3 regions of the Rhizobium sp. AAP116 genome follow, and region 2 is predicted to be linked to each of the others. Evidence: riboswitches for the same ligand, from Rfam matches in the RefSeq annotation. Region 2 holds a riboswitch; each other region holds the start of a gene.
What was found. Region 2 has a riboswitch for cobalamin ahead of cobU (bifunctional adenosylcobinamide kinase/adenosylcobinamide-phosphate guanylyltransferase). Riboswitches for the same ligand answer to the same signal wherever they lie in the genome.

Region 1 (2,258 bases), on a different contig from region 2:
TCGCCGGCCGCGGAATGGCTTGGCCTTTCGCCGGGCCCGGGCGGGCGCTTGCCGGTTGCGTGCGACCTCTCGGTTGATGGCATGGACGGGGTCTACGCCATCGGCGATACCGCGCTGGCTTTGGGAGAAAATGGCGAAGCATTGCCCGCGCTCGCACAGGTGGCCAAACAGCAGGGGACGTTCCTCGGCAAAGCGCTCAAGGCCAACCTCCTGAAAGGAGCGGCTGTGCCAGACTTCCGTTTCCGTAATCGCGGCAACACGGCGGTCATCGGAAGAAACGCAGCCATCTTCGATTTCGGCTCCTGGCAGCTCAAGGGCCGTCTCGCCTGGCTGCTCTGGGCCATCGTCCATGTCTATCTGCTGGTCAATTTCGAGAAACGCCTGCTTGTCAGTGTTCAGTGGATCTGGCGCTACACCACCCGGCAGAGAGGCGCGCGTCTGATCGATGAGAACTTCGTTGCCCCTGAGAGGTAATGACCTCCGTTGAGAATCTGAGGGCGGATGCGCTTTGAAGGTGGACAACCCGGATTCGGATCTATAGACGTAACGATATTACATAACGAAAAGATCCAGGCTTGACCGCCAGGGGCTGCAGGTCCTATGCAAGCAGTGACGGTTCCCCGCCGGATGACTCCGAGGGGATTAATAGGGAACACGGTGAGGACGACCCAATAGGGACCAAGACCGTGGCTGCCCCCGCAACTGTAAGCGGATTGCTGTCCATTCTCGCGGCGTGAAAGCGCCGGGCCACTGCGGGTCACCGTGGGAAGGCAAATGGAAAGCGCATATCCGCGAGCCAGGAGACCTGCCGTCAAGTGAAGAAAACGAAGCGGACGGGGTGTTCCGATGGATACGAACTGGCTTTTGCGCTGCGCCGTCTGGCGCGCCGACCACATGCCATTTTGCCTCCGGAGAAATCCTGCGGAGGACTGGCATGCATTTCCTTCCAGATCATGAAGCGCAGGGACGGGCGATCGGCCTTGGCCATGGCGTAACGCTCGACGTTTCGTCGTTCGATGAGGCCCGCCCATGAGCTGTACCAGCAAGGGCTGCCCGATCCGGGTCACCGATATCGGTTGGGGGCCGAAGTCATCCCAGTTTTTGGTCCGAGGCGTTTCCTTCTCCCTCGATGCAGGCGACCGGCTGGCAATCGTCGGGCCGAACGGGGCTGGCAAGACCACGCTTCTGCGCTGCCTCTATCGCGGTGTCAGTCCGCTAGAGGGGCGCGTCGAGGTCGGCGGTCAGGATATCTGGCAGATGAGTGCCCGCCAACTTGCCCGCCGGGTGGCGGTCGTTCTGCAGGAAATGCCGGGCGACTTCCCGTTCACCGTCCGCGACGTGGTGATGATGGGGCGCGTTCCCTGGCGCGAAGGCCTTGCGGGCTGGAGCGAAGAAGACCGGGCCGAAGCAGAGCACGCGCTCGACCATCTCGATCTGCTGCGGCTGGCGAACCGGCAGTTCTCGACCTTGTCGGGAGGTGAGAAGCAGCGTGTCCTGGTGGCGCGTGCGCTGGCGCAGAAGCCTGAAATCCTCATACTCGACGAGCCGACCAACCATCTGGATATCCGTCACCAGCTCGAGATCCTCGATCTGCTCGGCGCTTTGAACCTGACGATCATCACGACGCTGCACGACATTAACCTCGCCGCCGAGTTTGCAACGCATATTGCCCTGATGCATGGCGGCCGGATGAATGCGTTCGGCCCACCGGAAGCTGTTCTGACCGAACAGGCCCTGTCCGGAACCTTCGGTGTCCTCGCCGCCCGTCAACAGGCGGAGGGCGCTCGGTCCCATCGTTTTTCCTTTTCCCTTGCCTTGACCTGATTTTGAAAGGATCCGCCACTATGGCTTCCCGTCTTCTATTGTCTGCCACGCTCTTTGCTTCGGTCTTCGCCGCCTCATCGGCATTTGCCTATCCTGTGACGGTCAAGAGCTGCGATCGCGACGTCACGTTCGACGCACCTCCGGCGCGCGCGATCTCGAATGACGTAAACCTGACCGAGATGATGCTGGCCTTGAAACTGCAGGACCGCATGGTCGGCTATACCGGGATCTCCGGCTGGAAGACGCTGGATGAGGGGCTGCGGGACGGCGTGAAGGAGTTGCCCGAGCTTTCGCCGAAATACCCGACCAAGGAAGTGCTGCTGAACGCCGATGCCGATTTCTATTTTGCCGGCTGGAACTACGGGATGAAGGTCGGCGGCGAGGTGACGCCCGAAACGCTCGAGCCCTTCAAGATCAAGGTCTATGAACTCACC
Region 2 (2,258 bases):
GGCAGGTTCAGAATCACCTGTCCGGGGTCCTTATGTTCGCTCGCAGCCTTCGCATCGCCGTCGCCATGGGCTTCGCCCTGCTGCTCGCTTCCTGCTCCGTCTTTTTCGGGCGCAGCATTGACCGTCCGTTGGTTTACTACGTCCGCAACGTGACGGTCATGGCCGATGCACGCATCCCGCTCGACCTCATTGAAAGCGTCGATCGCCGCGTCTCGGCCGCGATTGCGGCGACGCGCCCGCCCGCGGGTGCCGAGCGTGTCGTGCTTCTGGTCAAAATCGATCGCCTCGGTTTCGGCGAAGGTGCCCGTCGTCGCCTCGCTCAGGCTGACTTCACCGTGACTGCTGTTTCGGTCGAAACCGGCGAGCCTGTCGCCAAGGGAACCTTCCGGGTGAACGGCCCGACCGACGACCCGCGCTGGGCCCGTCAGGCGCTTGCCGAAGAGGTCGCGGCCCGTATCCGCTTTGCCTTCTCGCTGACCACGCCGCGTGTCCGCAAGACCCTGCCGCAGCGAACCATATCAACGCGGCTCGCTTCGGAGCCACCGCCGGTGATCGTGCCGAATGCTCGGGTGGAATCGCCACGCGCCGCCCCGGTAGTGCGGCAGGCGCCGCCGCAAAACTCGTCCGTTATGGCTGTGCCGGAGACGGCTGTTCCTCCGCCACCGCGCGAAATGGCCGCGCCGCCGGTCGCCGACGTGCAGACACCTCGGCCCGCAGCCCCAGCCCAGCCTGCGCGTCGCGCTGCCGACATCGGCCAGGGCACGCCGGTCGAACAGGGAGCCGTGGGTGCCATTCGCCTGCGGCCGGATTGCGACCCCGCCGTCACGCCGGACTGCTCCACGAGCCCTTGATCGGCCCTCGGGCGCAATGACGCAGCTCTGCGCCGCAGCTGTGATTGACTCGGCTTCGACCTCGGCCTAATCCTCATGATGGATGGTTTCCGAACGGCAGAGATGTTGTCCGGAGAGCAAAAGGGAATGCGAAGGCGTGGACCCCAACCGGGCACGCCGAACGCAGCCGACCCCGCGACTGTATTGCAGCGAGGGTTCTCCATCCGCCTTGTCGTTGAACGAGTGACGGGTCGCAGGGTGCGACCGGCTCGCCAGAACGGCAGGACGGAAAAGCCACTGGGGTGGCAACACGATCAGCCGGGGCAGGACGCCTCTTTTTCTACGAATCGTCCGCTCTTTCGTGTTGCCGCAAACCCTGGGAAGGCGAGGAGAACCCGACGGTCCTTTCGAGGATCACGACCTGCGAGCCAGGAGACCTGCCATCCACGGGCATGGTGCCCACACTGGGGAGGTCTCCCCGTTGCCAGCACGGAGGTTGTCGTGGCGACGTTCTGCATCCGCGGGTCCTTGTCGACCCGTCGGTGCCGGTCCGCATGCGCGGACGGGGCATCGATTGTTTTCTTGTGCATGCTGAAGGCATGCACCGCTGGCCGTCTGCGGGCGGTCGAAGGTCATGGCGCACCATGACCGCATCCAATTCCCGATCCATCCTCGTTCTCGGCGGTGCGCGCTCGGGCAAGTCGCGTTTCGCCGAAACAACGGCGCGCAACACCGGCCTAGATCGCGTTTATCTGGCCACGGGCCGCGCCTGGGACGACGAGATGCGCGCCCGCATCGAGGCGCACAAGGCCGACCGTGCCAATGACGGTTGGACGACGCATGAGGAGCCGCTGGATCTCGTCGGTGCGCTGAAGACGCTCGACAAGCCCGATCGGGTGATCCTTGTCGACTGCCTCACGCTCTGGGTGACCAATCTGATGATGGAAGAAGGCCGTGACGTGGACGCGGACGGCGCGTCACTCGCCGCCAGTCTTGGGGAACTCCAGGCCACCGTCATCTTCGTCTCCAATGAAGTCGGCCTCGGCATCGTGCCTGAGAACAAGATGGCCCGCGCCTTCCGCGACCATGCCGGCCGTCTCCACCAAGCCATCGCCGCCGAGGCGGCTGAAGTCTATTTTATCGCGGCGGGTTTGCCGTTGAAAATGAAGGGTTGAACCATGTTGCAGCAAAAGATCCCCGCTACCGTCATCACCGGCTTTTTGGGGGCAGGCAAGACCACCATCATCCGTAACATGCTGATGAATGCCGGCGGCAAGAAGATCGCGCTGATCATCAACGAATTCGGCGACCTCGGCGTCGACGGTGATGTCTTGAAGGGCTGCGGCGCCGACAATTGCACCGAAGATGACATCATCGAACTCACCAATGGCTGCATCTGCTGCACGGTCGCCGACGACTTCGTACCGA
Region 3 (2,258 bases), on a different contig from region 2:
GGATAGTGAAAAAGCAGCATGGTGCCGATATGGCTGATCGGCACGTCTGCGGAGAGCGGCTTCTTCACGGCGCGCTTGCCGGACATGGTGTAGCTCTCGGCATCCTCTATCAGCGGCATGCGGGCGGTGCGGAACTGGCCCGACGGGTCCATGTTGAAGGCAGACGGCAGGCCGGCGGCTTCGCAGCGCGCCCAGTGCTCGGAGATGAAGGGATCGTCACCCGCACCCTGGACGCCGGTTGCGGTCGGGGCTTCCGGATAGGTGCGGCAGAGCTCCGGATGGTTGCCGGCGCAGTGGTAGCATTCCCGGTTGTTTTCCCAGACGAGCTTCCAGTTACCCTTCTCGATGATCGTGTTCTTGTGGGCGACCTTGGCTTCCCACAGGCGGTGCGGGCGCAGATAGGGTTCGATCGAGGCGCGCATCGGCGCGAAATCAGGGGCTTCGTTGGCGAGACAGACGAAGATGTAACCACCGACGCTTTCGCAATGGACGGTCTTCAGGCCGAATTCGGCCTTATCGAAAGTCTCACCCATCTGGCGGGCGAAGACGAGCGATCCGTCGAGGTCGTAGGTCCAGTTGTGATAGGGGCAGACGAGCTTGGCAGCTGCGCCCTTGTCCTTGGTGCAGACGCGGTGGCCGCGATGGCGACAGGTGTTGTGGAAGGCGCGGATGACCTGATCCTTGCCGCGGACGATGACAACCGGGTAGTCGCCGATCTGGGCGGTGAAATAGTTGCCGGCGCGCGGGATCTCGCAATCATGGCCGATAAACAGCCAGTCGCGATACCAGATCATCTCCATGTCGAGCTTGAAGTAGTCCTGGTCGATGTAAAATGGCTGTTCGAGCGAGAAACCCTCGCGGCGGTTCTTCAGCTGGCGCAGCACGTTGGCCTGCAGATCCATGTCGTCCTCGTGTTTCAAAAACTCGGGGGAGATGAGAGCGCAGCCTGCCGTCGCCCTGGGAAGGCGGTGTGCATGGCTATCTCTGGTCGCCCTCCGCAACCTCAAATGTCCGTCTGCCAAGGCTGGTTTCCGGGCTCAGGAGTGGTCCATTTGCGGACCGCGTCGGCGCCTTCCCAGGGTTACCCCCAGTGGCCTTCTGCCAAAACGCATTCTCCACCACCGTTGCGGGGGCAGCGCCGGATTTTGACCGGCTTCCCGATTTCCTACCCTCCCTAGCAGGGCAGCACCTCGAGCTTGCCTGCATCTAATCACAGGCCGCGGGCCTCCGCTGCATTGCAGAACGACACGGCCCAAATCGTTTGCGACATCCCACAGGCGACGATAAAGGGCGGCAAGCTCGGGAATTTCCCATTGTTTTCCGGGAGGTGCGGCGGCTGCGTTTCTCTGGCCGCTGAAATCATGGCGCAAACGAGCGATTTAAGGCAGTTGCACGGAACTGCACTGCGGCAAGCCTCGCGAAACCTCGCTGATGTAGAATACCATCAAATCATGATTAACCATGCTGCGTTAAGCTCAAGCAATCAGTCCGGGTACCGTCAGAGCGTCAAGATGCAGAAACTCAGATACTACGCGGCTCCCAAAGCGGAAACGCAAACGCCGCCCTCGTCAAAGGCAGTCCATACCGAGTTCCTGAGAACCGGTCGGATCTCGCGCAGCCGCGAGGACTGGCTGCCGGACGAGCGCCGGTATCTTTCCTATGAGGAAGTTGCGGCGCGGACCGGGCGGCGGCTGGAGCGGGCGGCCGAGACGACGCATGAGCGCATCAACGGCTTTCACCGTTCGATCAAGTTCCCCAAAGTCATCTTCCACCGCACACTGAACAACAGCCCACATCTGGGCTACTGTCACGTGACGGCGGCACGCACGAATTTCGCGCAGTATGCCGATGTCAAATGGGCCTTCTACATCGCCAATTTCTTTGCCGAACTCGGTGGGGAAGAGGTGTTCTTCGAGCAGATCAAGCAGAATTACGGACGGATGTATTTCGCCGTGGCGATCAAGCCGGAGGCGGAGGCCAAGGCGATGACCATCGACCGTTCGTTCCGCAACAACGGACTTTTATTCCAGACAGTGGATCCGAAAGAGGCGCTGCGGAACGTACTGATGCTCGGCGCACGAGACGCCGAGCTCAGGAAGATCATCGCAAAACTTTGAAAGTGGACTTCGACGCTCAGGCGCCGAAACCGCCCACCGGCTTCTTCTTGTAGAGCAGCCAGTCCTTCGAGACATAATCGCTTGCACCGTAGATCGTCACGGTGTCGCCGCCGGCTGCCTTCGAGGTGGCGAGCGCCTTTT

Region 1: linked by a shared signal. The riboswitch ahead of IP85_RS09050 (ABC transporter ATP-binding protein) and the one ahead of cobU (bifunctional adenosylcobinamide kinase/adenosylcobinamide-phosphate guanylyltransferase) in region 2 are both predicted to bind cobalamin.
Region 3: linked by a shared signal. The riboswitch ahead of IP85_RS06685 (aromatic ring-hydroxylating dioxygenase subunit alpha) and the one ahead of cobU (bifunctional adenosylcobinamide kinase/adenosylcobinamide-phosphate guanylyltransferase) in region 2 are both predicted to bind cobalamin.

Annotation. Positions count from the first base shown of each region.
Region 1 is NZ_LJIB01000011.1:151,824-154,081, forward strand. It holds gene IP85_RS09045 (NAD(P)/FAD-dependent oxidoreductase) at 1-474, shown strand, start outside; cobalamin riboswitch at 597-828, shown strand; gene IP85_RS09050 (ABC transporter ATP-binding protein) at 1,030-1,824, shown strand; gene IP85_RS09055 (ABC transporter substrate-binding protein) at 1,845-2,258, shown strand, end outside.
Region 2 is NZ_LJIB01000023.1:59,222-61,479, forward strand. It holds gene IP85_RS13465 (hypothetical protein) at 33-851, shown strand; cobalamin riboswitch at 918-1,290, shown strand; gene cobU (bifunctional adenosylcobinamide kinase/adenosylcobinamide-phosphate guanylyltransferase) at 1,475-2,005, shown strand; gene cobW (cobalamin biosynthesis protein CobW) at 2,009-2,258, shown strand, end outside.
Region 3 is NZ_LJIB01000007.1:269,560-271,817, reverse strand. It holds gene IP85_RS06685 (aromatic ring-hydroxylating dioxygenase subunit alpha) at 1-902, opposite strand, end outside; cobalamin riboswitch at 1,005-1,208, opposite strand; gene IP85_RS06680 (DUF6656 family protein) at 1,512-2,117, shown strand; gene IP85_RS06675 (diguanylate cyclase) at 2,134-2,258, opposite strand, start outside.